One region of the Pararhizobium sp. P1_E7 genome, then DNA from elsewhere that is predicted to be linked to it. Evidence: predicted binding sites of a transcription regulator. Region 1 holds the regulator's gene; each other region holds the start of a gene.
What was found. The regulator PhoB, encoded in region 1, activates phosphate uptake and scavenging genes when phosphate is short. The targets are predictions, from matches to a motif close to TGTCATNNANCTGTCAT.
Positions count from the first base shown of each region.

Region 2: the regulator PhoB is predicted to act here: its motif matches at 1,570-1,586, upstream of AC1D17_RS18300 (esterase-like activity of phytase family protein).
Region 3: the regulator PhoB is predicted to act here: its motif matches at 2,678-2,694, upstream of AC1D17_RS05460 (DUF47 domain-containing protein).
Region 4: the regulator PhoB is predicted to act here: its motif matches at 2,356-2,372, upstream of AC1D17_RS06975 (alkaline phosphatase).

Region 1 is NZ_JBFUBH010000032.1:5,812-10,116, forward strand. Features, by position in the region: gene AC1D17_RS21005 (acetylornithine transaminase) at 1-531, opposite strand, end outside; gene AC1D17_RS21010 (GcrA family cell cycle regulator) at 965-1,501, shown strand; gene phoB (phosphate regulon transcriptional regulator PhoB) at 1,570-2,253, opposite strand; gene phoU (phosphate signaling complex protein PhoU) at 2,360-3,070, opposite strand; gene pstB (phosphate ABC transporter ATP-binding protein PstB) at 3,147-3,962, opposite strand; gene pstA (phosphate ABC transporter permease PstA) at 3,975-4,305, opposite strand, start outside.
Region 2 is NZ_JBFUBH010000020.1:65,401-69,705, forward strand. Features, by position in the region: gene lon (endopeptidase La) at 1-817, shown strand, start outside; gene hupB (DNA-binding protein HupB) at 1,151-1,423, shown strand; gene AC1D17_RS18300 (esterase-like activity of phytase family protein) at 1,638-3,833, shown strand; gene AC1D17_RS18305 (MarR family winged helix-turn-helix transcriptional regulator) at 3,922-4,305, opposite strand, start outside.
Region 3 is NZ_JBFUBH010000003.1:171,803-176,107, forward strand. Features, by position in the region: gene recN (DNA repair protein RecN) at 1-269, shown strand, start outside; gene ligA (NAD-dependent DNA ligase LigA) at 453-2,612, shown strand; gene AC1D17_RS05460 (DUF47 domain-containing protein) at 2,718-3,362, shown strand; gene AC1D17_RS05465 (inorganic phosphate transporter) at 3,362-4,305, shown strand, end outside.
Region 4 is NZ_JBFUBH010000004.1:208,201-212,505, forward strand. Features, by position in the region: gene AC1D17_RS06970 (hypothetical protein) at 1-439, opposite strand, end outside; gene AC1D17_RS06975 (alkaline phosphatase) at 544-2,301, opposite strand; gene AC1D17_RS06980 (hypothetical protein) at 2,460-2,606, shown strand; gene AC1D17_RS06985 (aspartate-semialdehyde dehydrogenase) at 2,719-3,753, shown strand; gene AC1D17_RS06990 (lytic murein transglycosylase) at 3,964-4,305, shown strand, end outside.

The DNA.
Region 1 (4,305 bases):
GGTCTCTTCGCTGATAGCGGCCTTCAGGGCACCCATGTCGCCGAACGGAACCTGGTAGAAGCCCGGCGCCTTCGGACCGAAGCCTTCGAGATATTTTTCCTGTCCGCCGGCAGCAATCGTCGCCAGCGTGCGGCCATGGAAGGCGCCTTCGAAGGTAATAATATGGAATTTTTCTGGCTGGCCCTTGGCGAAGTGATAGCGCCGCGCCGTCTTGATGGCGCATTCAAGCGCCTCTGCACCCGAATTGGTGAAGAACACCTTGTCGGCGAAGGTCGCTTCCGTCAGGCGGCGGCTGAGGCTTTCCTGGCCGGGGACTTCATAAAGGTTCGACAGGTGCCAGACCTTGTCCGCCTGCTCCTTCAACGCCGACACAAGATGCGGATGTGCATGACCGAGCGAATTGACCGCGACACCGGCGGCGAAATCGAGATAGCGCGTGCCATCTTCAGTGATCAGCCAGACGCCTTCGCCGCGCTCGAACCGCAAGGGCGCACGGGCATATGTGTCATAAAGCGGCGTGGCATCGGCCATGGCGCGTGTCTCCTCAAACCATCACGGCAATTATACAACCAGATCCTCAACGAGGCTGCGGGCAGCCCGTAAAAAATCAAAATGCCGCCTCGCGGCGGCAGGGGCACTATCTTCATTTCGCACTGCAATGTCAACAAAAGCCCATGATTTCCGGCAATTCGGGCAGACACAGCGGAAGCGATTTTTTTTAGCCGGATACCCTTGCAAAAATGCCACGCATCGCAAGCAAGTTGGGGAAAACTCAGAAATCGATTCGGCGGGATTCCCCGGACTCTTGTCAGCGAGTCCCCCGGGCTCTACGTTAAGAAACAATTACTAGAACGCATGCGGCGGACCTAGTCACCAAAAGTGTTATCGCGTTTCAGCCTCGGAGCACATCCAGGGCTCGGTGGAGGATTCGACCATCACCAACGCTGGGAATGGAGACAAGACCATGAATTGGACTGACGAGCGGGTCGAAAAACTCAAGAAATTGTGGTCCGAAGGTTTGAGCGCGAGCCAGATCGCTGCGCAGCTCGGCGGCGTCAGCCGCAATGCCGTCATCGGCAAGGTTCACCGGCTCTGCCTGCCGGGCCGCGCCAAGGCTGGCGGCAGCACGACCACGGCACGGGCAAAACGCCCCGCGCCTGCCGCAGCTCCCCGCGCACCGAACAACTACACCGCATCGCGCATGACCGCCACCCGCACAATGACGCGCACCACCGGTGCAGCCGTCATGAAGGAAGAATTGGAAATCGACGCGATCGAGGATCAGGAAGCAGCACCGGCGGGCAACAACGTCGTTGTTCCGATGTCGCGCCGCCTGGCACTGACGCAGCTGACCGACCGCACCTGCAAATGGCCGATCGGCGATCCGATGAAAGAAGAATTCCACTTCTGCGGCAACGACTCCCCGGACACGTCGCCCTACTGCACGTTCCACGCCAAGCTGGCCTACCAGCCTTCCGCGGAGCGCCGCCGGGCACGCTGAGGCCGGATTGCTTTTTACGAAAAAGGGGCCCAAGCGGCCCCTTTTCTACGTCTGGGCAATACAGAAGCTCAGCTTTCCAACGAATAGCCTGCGCCGCGCACTGTGCGGATCACATCCTGCATGTTGGAAAAATTCAGAGCCTTGCGCAAACGGCCGACATGGACGTCCACCGTGCGCTCGTCGACATAGATGTCGTGACCCCAGACACCGTCCAGCAGCTGCGAACGCGAGAAGACACGGCCCGGCGAGGCCATGAAGAATTCGAGCAGACGGAACTCCGTCGGTCCGAGGCGGACTTCACGGGTCTTGCGGTGAACGCGGTGGGTTTCGCGGTCGAGTTCGATATCGCCGCATTTCAGCAGCGTCGACAGCACTTCGGGCTTGGCCCGGCGCAGCATCGCCTTGACCCGCGCCATGAGTTCCGGCGTCGAGAACGGCTTGACCACATAGTCATCGGCGCCGGTGGCAAGCCCGCGGACGCGCTCGCTTTCCTCGCCGCGTGCCGTCAGCATGATGATCGGCAGGCGCTCTGTCTCAGAGCGCTGGCGCAGCCTGCGGCAGAGTTCGATGCCGGAAACGCCCGGCAGCATCCAATCGAGGATCAGGAGATCGGGTAGGCGTTCCTGCAGGCGCATTTCCGCCTCGTCGCCACGATTGATCGTATCGACTTCGAACCCTTCGGCCTCAAGATTGTATCTGAGGAGAACGCTAAGCGCCTCTTCATCTTCAACAACGGCAATTCTTGGCAACATGCAGTCAGCTCCTAGGCGCCCGGCCGGCTGGCCGAAGGCTTGCCGAGCGGCTCCAGCGGCCGCTCGCGCAGTCATTACGTAAGGCTTTACTTACTTAATCACGCGATCAATTGCCGATCGCGCCGACGGTGTTGGCTGTATCGTCCTTCGGACGCTCACCAACGGGTTGCGCGCCGGTCGCCATGTAGTAGATGGTTTCGGCGATGTTGGTGGCGTGGTCGCCGATGCGCTCGATGTTCTTGGCGCAGAACAGAAGATGCGTGCAGGGTGTGATGTTGCGCGGATCTTCCATCATGTAAGTCAGCAGTTCGCGAAACAGCGACGTATAGATCGCATCGATCTCGCCGTCGCGTTCGCGAATGCTGTTGGCCTTTTCCGGCGAGCGCGAAGCATAGACGTCGAGCACTTCCTTGAGCTGGACGAGCGCAAGCTCGGCCAGATGCTCGAGGCCGCGGGCAAGCTGGCGCGGCAGGCTGGCGCTGGAAACGGCGATGACGCGCTTGGCAGTGTTCTTACCGAGATCGCCGACCCGCTCCAGATCGGCCGCGATGCGGATCGACCCCATGATTTCCCGCAGGTCGGCGGCGACCGGCTGGCGTTTTGCGATGGTGACGATCGCCTTCTCGCCGATCTGGCGCTCGGCCTCGTCGAGGATGGTGTCGTCGGAGATGACCTTCTGGGCGAGCGCCAGGTCGGAATTGACCAGGGCGCGCACGGATTCGGCCACCATCTGTTCGGCCAGACCGCCCATCTCGGAGATGCGGCGGGTCAGGTACTTCAGATCTTCGTCATAGACGGAAGCAATGTGCGTAGACATGATTGTTTTTCCTTGCGATCACAATCCGGGTTGGAAGACCGCCACCCTGCCGGCATGGAAGGGTGGGGAAGCGCCTTCAGCCGAAACGGCCCATGATGTAGTCCTGGGTACGCTGGTCGTCCGGATTGGTGAACATCTTGTCGGTGTCGTTTTCCTCGACGAGATTGCCGAGGTGGAACATGGCGGTGCGCTGCGACACGCGTGCAGCCTGCTGCATCGAGTGCGTGACGATGACGATCGTAAAGTTCGTGCGCAGTTCGTGGATCAGCTCTTCCACCTTGGCGGTCGCGATCGGGTCCAGCGCCGAACAGGGCTCATCCATCAGAATGACTTCCGGGCTGACGGCGACGGCGCGGGCAATGCACAGGCGCTGCTGCTGACCGCCGGAGAGACCGGTGCCGGATTCATGCAGGCGGTCCTTGACCTCGTTCCAGAGACCGGCCTTCTGCAGGCTCGACTCGACGATCTGGTCAAGTTCAGCCTTGGTGCGGGCGAGACCATGGATCTTCGGACCGTAGGTGACGTTCTCGTAAATCGACTTGGGGAACGGGTTGGGCTTCTGGAAGACCATGCCGACGCGGGCGCGAAGTTCAACGACGTCGATGCTCGGGTCGTAGATGTCACCGTCGTCGAGGGTAATCTTGCCGGTGACTCGGCAGCCGTCGATCGTGTCGTTCATGCGGTTGAGGGTCCGCAGGAACGTCGACTTGCCGCAGCCCGACGGGCCGATCAGCGCGGTGACCGTGTTTTCGCGAACGTTGAGGTTCACATCGAAAAGCGCACGCTTCTCGCCGTAATAAACCGAAACGTCCTTTCCGATCATCTTGAAAGGAACAGTGTTCATTTTCTGGTCCAGCGCCTTTTCAACTGCTGCTTCTGACATCATGTTCATGTTTCTACCTCACTACCAGCGCCGCTCAAAGCGACGCCGCAACAGGATTGCGCCAAGGTTCATGACGACGAGGAAGATCAAGAGGATCATGATCGCACCCGAAGTCCGTTCGACAAATGCACGTTCGGCTTCGTTGGCCCACATATAGATCTGGACCGGCAAGGCAGTGGACGGCTCCATCGGCGAGCCGGGATAGTCGACCACGAAGGCCACCATGCCGATCAGGAGCAGCGGCGCGGTTTCACCGAGCGCATGCGCCAGACCGATGATGGTTCCTGTCAGGACGCCCGGCATGGCCAGCGGCAGGACATGGTGGAAAATCGTCTGCATCTTCGAGGCACCC
Region 2 (4,305 bases), on a different contig from region 1:
CCAGACCTACACCCGTGAGGCTGGCGTGCGCAGCCTTGAGCGCGAACTGATGAAGCTCGCCCGCAAGGCCGTGACCGAAATCCTCAAGGGCAAGACCGACAAGGTCGAGGTCACCGGTGCGAACGTCAACGACTATCTCGGTGTTCCGCGCTATCGCCATGGCGAAGCCGAACGCACCGATCAGGTGGGCGTTGTCACGGGGCTTGCCTGGACGGAAGTCGGCGGTGAGCTGTTGACGATCGAAGGCGTCATGATGCCCGGCAAGGGCCGCATGACGGTGACCGGCAACCTGCGCGACGTGATGAAGGAATCGATTTCGGCTGCGGCATCCTATGTCCGTTCGCGTGCGATCGACTTCGGCATCGAGCCGCCGCTGTTCGACAAGAGCGACATCCATGTGCACGTGCCGGAAGGCGCGACACCGAAGGACGGTCCGTCCGCCGGTGTGGCCATGGCAACGGCGATCGTGTCGATCATGACCGGCATTGCCGTTGACAGGAACGTCGCCATGACGGGTGAAATCACCCTGCGCGGCCGCGTCCTGCCGATCGGTGGCCTGAAGGAAAAACTGCTCGCAGCGCTTCGCGGCGGCATCAAGAAGGTGCTGATCCCGGAAGAAAACGCCAAGGACCTGGCGGATATTCCGGACAACGTGAAGAACATTATGGAGATCATTCCGGTCTCTCATATTGGCGAGGTGCTGCAGCATGCGCTGGTAAGGGTTCCTGAGCCGATCGAGTGGGATCCTTCCAAGCACGTCGTGCCGATCGCAGCTGCGGACCCGGCGGACGATGCAGGCGTGTCGATTGCCCACTAAGCATGCCGCGCAAAAGTGCGCAGCGGTTTTGCGATAACGGCATGCGCAAAATCAAAGACCCAAAGCGCGGCAAGCGAATCTGAAAGATTGCGACGCGKTTTGGGGGCTTGACTTGGATTTCAGGCGGTGCCTGCCATAGGTTGAGTACTGATTTGGAACGGAAACAGTGGAAGACCGGCATTTTTGCCGGTCTTTTTTATGTAAAACCGTGCGCAAAGCCTTGCATTCCATGGGATTCAGAGCGATTGGGTTTGCCAAGGCGGGGGTCGCGCGTATGCTGCCCTCGGCTTAAAAATTGAGTCGTTTCGAACCAGTATTGAAAGGGGTGGAAACATGAACAAGAATGAGCTCGTGTCCGCAGTTGCCGAGAAGGCCGGACTCTCGAAGACCGATGCATCTTCTGCAGTTGATGCAATCTTCGACGTTATCCAGGCAGAACTGAAGAGCGGCGGCGACATTCGTCTCGTCGGCTTTGGCAATTTCTCGGTTAGCCGCCGCGAAGCATCGAAGGGACGCAACCCGTCCACCGGCGCAGAAGTCGATATCCCTGCACGCAACGTGCCGAAGTTCTCGGCCGGCAAGGGTCTTAAGGACGCCGTGAACTAAGTTTCATGTTTCATCTGCAGCACCGTGGCGAAGACGCCAACGGTTCGATAGCAGGATGATTTGGGGCCCGGGTTTTCCCGGGCCTCTTTTCGTTTGTGGCGATGGCTTTTTCCGTGCCGCCTTGCCGTTGTCTAATATGCATCGGCTGTCATGCGGGTGTTACACGGCGCGATCACAACCCCTCCGTATTGGATTGATCAGGAGGGACATCCCCGTGAAGATATTTTCGCTCACCGCGGCACTCGCTGCCGTGCTTGCCGCCTCGACCGCGTCAGGCGCCAATGCAGAACCCGTATTCAATCGCATCGCCTCGTTCGCCGTCGCCGACAACCTGCCGGCCGATGCTGACAAGAAGTCCGTGACATCGGCTGAAATCATAACCGCCAGCGAGGACGGCAACACGCTGGTCTATTCCGACAGCCCGCTGAAGGCGATCGGCTTCATCGACATCACCGATCCGAAGGCCCCGAAGGCTGGCGGTATCCTGTCGTTCGAAGGCGAACCGACATCGGTTGCGATCGCCGGCGCCAAGGCGCTGGTTGCCGTCAACACCCGCGAAAGCTTCGTCAAGCCATCGGGCTTCCTGGCGACCGTCGATCTGGCGACAAAGAAGATGGACGCACAGTGCGATCTCGGCGGACAGCCGGATTCGGTTGCTGTCAATAAGGACAAGACGCTCGCCGCCATCGCCATCGAGAACGAGCGCGACGAAGAGGTCAATGACGGCAAGCTGCCGCAGATGCCGGCAGGCGATCTCGTGATCCTCTCACTGAAGGACGGTGCTGCCGATTGCGCCTCGATCAAGCATGTGACACTGACGGGTCTTGCAGAAATTGCCGGCGACGATCCGGAGCCTGAATTCGTGGCCTTCAACGGCCAGAACGAGATTGCGCTGACGCTGCAGGAAAACAATCATATCGTCATCATCGACGGAAACACGGGTGCGGTGAAGACGCATTTTCCGGCTGGCACCGCGAACCTTGCAGGCGTTGACAACAAGCGCGACGGCAAGCTGTCCTTCACGGCCGAGCTGAAAGACGTCAAGCGCGAGCCGGATGCCGTGAAATGGCTTGATGATAACCGTCTGGTGGTTGCCAATGAAGGCGACTACGAAGGCGGTTCGCGCGGCTTCACCATCTTCGACAAGACCGGCAAGGTCCTGTTCGAATCAGGCGCCAGCTTCGAGCACGCCGTTGCCGCGATCGGCCACTATCCCGAGAAACGTTCGGCTGCCAAGGGTATCGAACCGGAAGGTCTGGAAGCCGCAACTTTCGGCGAAGACAAGCTGTTCTTCGTTCTGGCTGAGCGAGCTTCCGTCGTCGGCGTCTATAAGGACACCGGCGCCGATCCGGAACTCAAGCAGATCCTGCCGTCCGGTGTCTCGCCGGAAGGCGGCGTCGCTATTCCCGCGCGCAATCTGCTGGCAACCGCCAACGAGGTGGACCTGGTGGAAGACGGCGGCGCTCGCTCGCATGTCATGATCTACGAGCGGGCAGAAGGCGTTGCCGCCTATCCGCAGATTACCTCGGCAGAACAGGACGGCGCTCCGCTCGGTTTCGGCGCTCTCTCTGGTCTGGCCGCGGTCAAGGATCAGCCCGGCAAGCTCTACGCCGTCAACGATTCGGTCTATTCCTCGCAGCCGCGTATCTTCACGATCGACGCCACGCAGAAGCCGGCTTTGATCACCGAAGCGCTCACGATTACCCGTGATGGCGCCCCAGCGCAGAAGCTTGACATCGAAGGCATCGCCAATGACGGCGAGGGTGGTTTCTGGCTGGCTTCGGAAGGCGATGCGGCCAAGCTCTATGCAAACGCACTCATCCATGTGAACGCCAAAGGCGTGATCAAGAAAGAGATCGCCATTCCCGAAGAACTGCGTGCCAATGAAGTGCGTTGGGGTTTTGAAGGTGTGACCAGCGTTGGCGAGGGCGATGCGACGACGCTGTGGATGGCAATGCAGCGGCCCTGGAAGGATGACGACAAGGGCTTCGTCAAGCTCGTGTCCTACAATCCGGCGTCCGAGGAATGGGGTGCCGTGCGCTATCCGCTCGACAAGACCGAGGAAGGCTGGGTCGGCCTGTCCGAAATCACCGTCTACGGCGACTATGCCTATATCATCGAGCGCGACAACCTGATCGGTCAGGCTGCCAAGCTGAAGAAGATTTACCGCGTGGCGCTTGCCGATCTGAAACCGGCCAAGCTCGGTGGCGAATTGCCCGTCGTCAAGAAGGAAGAGGTCCGCGACCTCATTCCTGACCTCAAGGCTCTGGGCGGCTATGTCGTCGACAAGGTCGAGGGGTTCACGGTCGATGCCGCCGGCAACGGCTATGTCGTCACCGACAATGACGGCGTCGACGATTCCTCGGGCGAAACGCTGTTCTTCCCGATCGGTACGATGAACGCGATGTAATTGCTGTTCGTACCGGTAACGGAAAAGGCCGGGACATGATGTTCCGGCCTTTTCTATTTGGTCCTGAAGTGATTGGGGAAGGCGCGCGTTACTCGGCTGCAGTTTCGCCAGGACCTTCGCCGACTTCCTTGCGCTTGCGGATTTCATCGGCCTTGGCGACCAGCCGGCTGACAATATCGTGCATCTGGTCGAGCTGTTCGTCATCGAGCGCCGAGAAAATTTCCTCGATCAGCTGTTTTCGCGGATGCTCGGCCGCCTCGAGCACGACCCGGCCGACATCGGTGATCGAGACGATCTTCGCCCGGCGGTCCTCCGGATCGGGCTTGCGCACCACCAGCTTGTCGCGCTCCAGTCCGTCGATGGCTTCGGTCACCGTGCGCGGCGCAAAATTCAGCGCGCCTGCGATATCGGTCGAGCGGCAGGGGCCTAGTTTGCTCAGGAAAAACAGGAACTTGCTGCGCGCCAGCGATAC
Region 3 (4,305 bases), on a different contig from region 1:
CGGATGCCATCGGCCAGCGCCTCAAGCGGTTGTCAAAGACCGTTCAGGTCCTGTCCGTCACCCATGCCCCGCAGGTGGCGGCGCGCGCAGCAACGCATCTTTTGATCTCCAAGGGGCCGTCGGCGGAAAAATCAGAAACCATCGCCACCCGCGTCGCCCGCATGGACGACAGCGCCCGTACCGAGGAAATTGCCCGCATGCTGGCCGGTGCCTCGGTCACCGACGAGGCGAGGGCGGCGGCGATGAGGTTGCTGGCGGGCAACGTGTAAATTGACCCTCCTCTTGAGGGGAGGGTCGGCACGCAGTGCCGGGGTAGGGTGACCCGTCATGCCCCCCACCGTCACCCCCACCCGCGCGTTCCGCGCGAGCTCCCCCTCAAGGCGAGTTGGGTTCAACATCTTCCCATTCTTCGAAAATTCTCTAAAACGGAGCCCAAATCAGGAGTCTCCCGCATGTCGACCTTATCCATTGCCGTTGAAGATCTGACGCTTGAAGATGCGGCGACTGAACTGGAACGGCTGGCGACGGAGCTTGCCCATCACGACGCGCTTTATCACGGCAAGGATGCGCCGGAGATTTCGGATGCGGATTATGATGCGCTGAAGCGGCGCAACGAGGAAATCGAGGCGCGGTTTCCGGACCTCGTGCGCGCCGACAGCCCGTCGCGCAAGGTCGGGGCGGCGCCGGCCGGTATTTTCCAGCAGATCACCCATGCGCGTCCGATGCTGTCGCTCGACAACGTATTTTCCGACGAGGACGTCAGCGATTTCATCTCCAGTGTCTATCGGTTCCTTGGCCTGCTGCCGGACAATTCCATAGCCTTTACCGCCGAGCCGAAGATCGACGGGCTCTCCATGTCGCTGCGCTACGAAAACGGCAGGCTCGTCAGCGCCGCCACACGCGGCGACGGCACGACCGGCGAGAACGTCACCGCCAATATCCGCACCATCAAGGAAATCCCACAGACCCTGCCAGCCGATGCGCCCGCCATTGTTGAGGTTCGCGGCGAGGTCTACATGGGCAAGAGCGACTTTTTGGCGCTGAACGAACAGATGGTGGCCGAGGGCAAGCAGACCTATGTCAATCCGCGCAACACGGCAGCCGGATCGCTGCGGCAGCTCGATCCGGCGATCACCGCCAGCCGCAAGCTGAAGTTCTTTGCCTATGCCTGGGGCGAGATATCGACCATGCCGGCCGATACGCAGTCCGGCATGGTCGAAGTCTTCAAGCGCTGGGGTTTCCCGGTCAATCCGTTGACGCAGCGGCTGTCATCGATCGAGGCCATCCTCGAACACTATAACGACATCGGCCTCAAACGTCCCGATCTCGACTACGATATCGATGGCGTCGTCTACAAGGTCGACCGGCTCGATCTGCAGCAGCGCCTCGGCTTTCGTTCGCGTTCGCCGCGCTGGGCGACAGCCCATAAGTTCCCAGCCGAACAGGCCTTTACCACCGTTGAAAAAATCGAAATCCAGGTTGGCCGCACCGGCGCGCTGACGCCGGTCGCGCGGCTGACGCCGGTCACGGTCGGCGGCGTCGTCGTCACCAATGCGACGCTGCACAATGCCGATTATATCGAGGGCATCGGCAATGGCGGCGAGCGCATCCGCGAGGAGGAACATGATATCCGCGTCGGCGATACCGTCATCGTCCAGCGGGCAGGGGATGTCATCCCGCAGGTGCTGGATGTGGTGATGGAAAAGCGCCCGGAGGGTTCCGAGCGTTATGCATTTCCAAAAATCTGCCCGGTCTGCGGCAGTCATGCGGTTCGCGAGCGCAACGAAAAGACGGGAAAACTCGATTCGGTGACGCGCTGCACCGGCGGTTTCGTCTGCCGCGCGCAGGCTGTCGAGCACCTGAAGCATTTCGTCTCGCGCAACGCATTCGACATCGAGGGGCTGGGGTCGAAGCAGATCGACTTCTTTTTCGAGGCAGAGGACCCGGCACTATCGATCAAGACCGCGCCCGACATCTTCACGCTGGAAAAGCGGCAGAATGCATCCGCCCTGACAAAGCTTGAAAATATCGACGGTTTCGGCAAGGTCAGCGTCCGCAAGCTCTATGACGCGATCAACGATCGCCGGGAGATCGCCTTGCATCGCCTGATCTATGCCCTTGGCATTCGCCATACCGGCGAGACCACGGCAAAGCTTCTGGCCCGCTCCTACGGCAGCTACACCGCTTTTGCCGATGCGATGAAAGCCGCCAGCGATATCACTTCGGAGGCCTGGAGCGATCTCAATACGATCGACGGCATTGGCGAGGTCGTCGCCCGCGCGATCGTCGAGTTTTTCAAGGAGCCGCGCAATATCGATGTCGTCTCGCGCCTGCTCGACGAGGTGACGCCGCAGGACGCCGAGGCGCCGGTAGCAAGCTCAAGCCCGGTCGCTGGAAAGACCGTCGTCTTTACCGGCTCGCTGGAAAAGATGACCCGCGACGAGGCCAAGGCGATGGCCGAACGGCTGGGCGCCAAGGTCGCAGGCTCCGTGTCGAAGAAGACCGACCTTCTGGTCGCAGGCCCCGGCGCCGGTTCGAAGCTCGAAAAAGCCCGCGAACTGGGCGTCGAAACCACCGATGAGGACGGCTGGTTTGCCCTAATCGGTGGGTAATCGCCATTCCCTGGCCGTAAGAGCTTTCCTCAACCCCCTGTCTTCTCTATGAGGGCTGCCAGATTATGACAGTTTCGTGACAACGCGAAGATAGGTGGATGAACAATGCTGGGTTGGTTTCGCAAGCTCCTGCCGCGCGAAGACAAGTTCTTCGAGCTTTTCGAAGCACATTCGCGCACCGTCGTCGGCGCAGCCGGCGCCTTGAAGGCACTGCTTGCCGGCGAGGGCGATCTTGATGCGCATTGCGACCGGATCGTAACACTCGAAGACCAGGCCGATGCGATCACCCGCGATGTTCTGCTTGCCGTTCGCCTGAGTTTCATCACGCCTTTCGATCGCGGCGACATCAAGGACCTGATCCAGTCGATGGACGATGCCATCGACATGATGCACAAGACGGTCAAGACCATCCGCCTGTTCGAGCAGAAGTGTTTTGATCCCGGCATGCGCGAAATGGGCGTTCTGATCATCGATGCCGCCCGGCTGATCGCAGAAGCCGTCCCGCTGCTCGAACGCATGGGCGCCAATGTGCCGCGCCTGACCGCCATTGCCGAGGAGGTCAACCGGCTTGAGGAGCGCTCCGACCGGCTGCACGACGAAGGGCTGAAGGACCTGTTCCGCCGCCACGGCACGTCCAACCCGATGGGCTATATCATCGGCAGCGAGATCTATGGCGAGCTCGAGAAGGTGGTGGACCGGTTCGAGGATGTCGCCAACGAAATCAGCGGCATCTTGATCGAGAACGTCTGATGGACGCTACGCTCGCCTTTCCGCTGCTCGTCGCCCTGATCGGCGTCGCGGTGTTCTTCGATTTTCTCAACGGCCTGCACGATGCCGCCAATTCGATCGCCACGATCGTCTCGACGCGCGTCCTGCGGCCGCAATATGCCGTCATGTGGGCGGCGTTCTTCAATTTCATCGCCTTCCTGTTCTTCGGCCTGCACGTCGCCGAAACGCTGGGGACCGGCATCATCGACCCGTCTATCGTCACGCCGCAGGTGATCTTTGCCGCCTTGATGGGGGCGATCATCTGGAACATCGTCACCTGGGTTTTCGGCATCCCGTCAAGCTCGTCGCACGCGCTGGTCGGCGGACTGGTCGGCGCCGGTCTTGCCAAGACCGGTGGCGATGCGATCGTTCTCTCAGGCCTTTTGAAAACCGTCGGTGCAATCTTCATGTCGCCGATGATCGGTTTCACGCTGGCGCTGCTGCTCGTCCTCATCGTTTCCTGGGTCTGCCTTCGCCAGACGCCGTTTGCCGTCGACCGCAGTTTTCGCGGCCTGCAGTTCATCTCGGCCTCGCTCTACTCGCTCGGGCATGGCGGCAATGACGCGCAGAAGACCATGGGCATCATTGCCGTGCTGCTGTTCAGCCAGGGCTATCTCGGGCAGACCTTCTATGTGCCGTTCTGGGTGGTCATCACCTGCCAGTCGGCAATGGCGCTGGGAACATTGTTCGGTGGTTGGCGTATCGTCCACACGATGGGCTCGAAGATCACCAAGCTCAATCCGATGCAGGGGTTTTGCGCGGAAACCGGCGGGGCGATCACGCTGTTTGCGGCGACATGGCTGGGCATTCCGGTCTCGACCACGCACACCATCACCGGTGCCATCATCGGTGTCGGTGCTGCAAAGCGTGTCTCGGCGGTGCGCTGGGGACTTGCCGGCAATATCGTCATCGCCTGGGTCGTCAC
Region 4 (4,305 bases), on a different contig from region 1:
GCAGCCGCAGCAGGCTGACAAAACCGGTTTCCGGATCGGTCCACGACCCGAACTCGAGAACGCCGCGCGCCTCGATCGCCTGCGACGGCTGCACGAACGTCTGCTTTTCACCGAGATAGACGACGACGATATTATCCGGCCAGTCGGCATCCGACGAGCAGAAGGGGCAGAGCGACATCGGAATTTCCGTGAGCACGAAGAAAGCGGCTTCGGCCTTGAGCGGCGGCGCCATGAAGCCCTTGATCGTTATCTCCTGACCGGCCAGCGACTTCACCTTTTCGGAGAACTCCAGCCCGAGAACGCCGAACTTGCTGTAGAGCTCATCGAACGACAGGGACGGAATGGCGGCCGCGGCCGACCGCGTCATCGCCAGAAGCGGCAAGCCTGCGAGCAATGACAGCACCGCGCGGCGGGTCGTTTGTGGGTCAAGACAGGTCATAGGGCGATCTCCTTGCGGAGCGGCCGCGGCTTAAAACCACGGCCTGAACCAGAAAAACAGAATCCGGCGGGCTGCTGTACAAGCCCGCCGGACGCGATCACAGATCAGTTGGTCTGTTTTACACCGAGCGCCAGGGTATCGGCGAGAACGCGGTAGATATCGCTTTCTTCCATATAGCCCTTGAAGCCTTCGGCACCCGGACCGGCTGCCTGAAGAACCACGTCATCGACGGAATGCACGCCGCTATCGCCGCTCTTCGGGATATTGCCCTGTACGAACACAGCACCAGGAACGTCCTTGTAGGCCTCGTTGGCGACGTATTCCTTCTTTTCGTTCTGGATCGCCGGAACGAAGGGGCCATCGAGCTTCGGGCGGAAAGTCTCGTAGTGGTCCGGGCCGTTATTGGCGCTCAGGAACAGGCGGCGCGTGACGTCGACCTTGTCCGGATAACCATCCTTGTTCTCGTCGGTATAGTTCGGGAATCCGGCTTCGGCGTAGGTCCCGACCTTTTCGCGCATTTCAGTGCCCGGCTTTTCGTCATCGACGGTGCCGATGATCGAAACGCCGTGCGCATGGTCGCCGGTGACGACGATCAGCGTGTCCGGATGGCTCGCGGCGAACTCGCGGGCAACGCCGACCGCCTTGTCGAACTCGATGGTTTCAACGAGCGCGCGATCCCAGTCCAGCGGGTGGGACATCTTGTCGATATTGGCGCCTTCAACCATCAGGAAGAAGCCTTCGTCATTCTTCGACAGTTCGCCGAGCGCAGCCTTGGTCATGTCAACCAGGCCCGGCTGGTTCGGAAACTTTTCGACCGTGCCCTTTTTCAGAAACTCGCGGTCGAGCGTCGTATCCATGTTGCCGGTGTGAAAGAGGCCAAGGATCTTGCCGGTGTTGGTGCCGGTTGCGGTCTGCAGCTCGGACTTGTCGGTTGCGAGCGTGTAGCCGGCTTCCTGGAACAGCTTGATATAGTCCTTGTCGTCCTTGCGCTTCGAGCCGGGGACATCCTTGCTGAGGAAATAGGCCGAGCCACCGCCGAGGATGACATCGGGCTTGACGTCGAACATCATGCCGACGATCTGTTCCTTTTCAGCGCGCTTGCGGGTGTGGGCAACGACGGCAGCCGGCGTCGCATCTTCGATCTCGGCGGTCGAGACGATGCCGATCGACTTTTTCGTCTGGCGGCGGATGGCTTCGGCAATGGTTTCAACCTTCGGATCATCGAAGCTGTCGGGCGTGCGGTCGCCATAGACGCCGAGCGCGTTGACGGCCGTCTTGTGGCCGGTCATGTAGGCCGACATGGTGTTGGCGCTGTCGGTGGCGATCGCTTCGGTCGACGAGGTGCCGACGAAAGCCATATGATCGAGGTCGTCCATGTTGAGGCGGCCGTTGGCCTTACCTTCGGTCATGCCCTTGGACATGATGCGGGCGCCGGTGCGATGGGCAACAGACAGGCCATCGCCGAGCAGGAAGATGATGTTCTTGGCCTTCTGGGTTTCGCCGGTGTTGTAGACGTCCCAGGTGACCGACTTCGATTCTGCGCCGGCGGTCACTTCGATCTTGTAGGCGCCTTCGGTCGGCAGGATGAGACCGCGAGCGATCAGGGCCGAGCCCAAGATCTTGTCTTCCTTGCCTTTTTCTTCGGCAACGAATTCGGCTTCCTTGCCCAGGACAGTCTTGTAGTCCTGACCGTTGACGGTGATCTTGACGTCTTCCGGCTTGACGACGGACTTGAACTCGACCTTGAAGTCGAACGGCGAACCGGCAAGAATCGTTGCACGATCGAGCGGATAGACGGTGGCGGCCTGCGCGGCCCCAGCGAGGAATGTCGTGGCGGCAAGCGCCGACAGAAGCATACGCATGGAAAACCCCTTGTGGTTTCGTTTCGAGCTGACGGCCCGCAATAGTCACCGCGGATGACATCGGCATGACGCTTCAGTAACGTTTTGAAGGCAGGGGTGCCGCACGCCTTCCTGCCGGGCGTTCTCAGCTTTCTGTTGACTCTACGTCAAAACCGCGTATGAGCAGCAGCGGAAAAGGAACCACCATGCACCGTTTTGGTTACGCCATCGCTGCGCTGATCGCCCCGGCATTCGCTGCCGGGCGGGTTCGTTCTTTCTCGATTTTTTCCAAAACAACGGCCAAAACGACGACGAAAACCGTCTGACGTCTCTGGCCACCGCTCTCTCCCCGGTACGGCCGGGGACCTGAAACCCGCGCCCCTGGCCGGCGGGTTTCTCCCCAAAGCCCCGCGGAGAGACAGAAAGAGAGCAAAGACAATGGGTTTCAAGATTGCCATCGTAGGTGCGACCGGAAACGTCGGCCGGGAAATGCTGAACATCCTGGAAGAGCGCGGCTTTCCGGCTGACGAAGTCGTGGCACTGGCCTCGGCCCGCAGCCAGGGCACTGAAGTTTCCTTCGGCGACAAGACGCTGAAGGTGAAGAACCTTGAGAATTACGACTTCTCCGACACCGACATCTGCCTGATGTCGGCCGGCGGTGCCGTATCGCTCAAGTGGTCGCCGAAGATCGGCGCGCAGGGCTGCGTCGTCATCGATAACTCGTCCGCCTGGCGCTACGACCAGGACGTGCCGTTGATCGTTCCGGAAGTAAACCCGGACGCCATCACCCAGTTTACCAAGCGCAACATCATCGCCAACCCGAATTGCTCGACCGCGCAGCTCGTGGTCGCGCTGAAGCCGCTGCATGATTTCGCCAAGATCAAGCGCGTCGTCGTTTCGACCTACCAGTCGGTTTCCGGCGCCGGCAAGGAAGGCATGGACGAGCTGTTCAACCAGACCCGCGCCGTCTTCGTCGCCGATCCGGTCGAATCGAAGAAGTTCACCAAGCGCATCGCCTTCAACGTCATCCCGCACATCGATGTGTTCATGGAGGACGGCTATACGAAGGAAGAGTGGAAGGTTCTGGCCGAGACCAAGAAGATGCTCGACCCGAAGATCAAGGTCACCTGCACCGCCGTGCGCGTTCCGGTCTTCATCGGCCATTCGGAATCGGTCAACATCGAATTCGAGAACGAGATCAGCGCCGACCAGGCCCGCGACATCCTGCGCGAAGCGCCGGGCTGCCTCGTCATCGACAAGCATGAGAACGGCGGCTACATCACGCCTTACGAGAGCGCTGGCGAAGACGCGACCTATATTTCGCGTATCCGCGAAGACGCAACTGTCGAGAACGGCCTGAACATCTGGGTCGTTTCCGACAACCTGCGCAAGGGCGCCGCCTTGAACGCCATCCAGATTGCCGAGCTTCTCGTCAATCGCGGCCTCATCAAGGCGAAGAAGCAGGCCGCCTGACATAAAGTCTAACGAATAAAAGCCTCGCATGATCCGTTAAACGGGGTGCGGGGCTTCTTTGTAAAAAGGCAACTGCGACGATTTTTCATAGTCAAAAGGAGGATTCACGTGAAACACGTCCTCCCGATACTGTGCCAGCGTCGTGACAGAGGCCGCAAAGACTGGCATTTTGCGGACACAAATTTGGATTCGGGCAATACGGGGTTTTTCATGCGCAAGGCAAAGTGCGTACTGGCAGGTTTCACGGCGATGATAGCGGCGGCAATTCTGCCTTCCGTTGCATCGGCCGCACAGTGCAGCAACACATCGGCAGGCTTCGACGCCTGGGTCGAGGACTTCAAGGGCGAAGCCGCGGGCCGCGGCATCAGCCCGGCTGCCCTCAACAAGGCCTTCGCCAACGTCACCTACAACAAGGCGACGATCCGCGCCGACCGTGGCCAGAAGAGCTTCAAGCTGTCGCTCAACCAGTTCATGCAGAAGCGTGGCGGCCAGACGATCATTTCGCGCGGCAAGAAGATGAAAGCGCAGAACGCTGCTCTCTTCGATTCGATC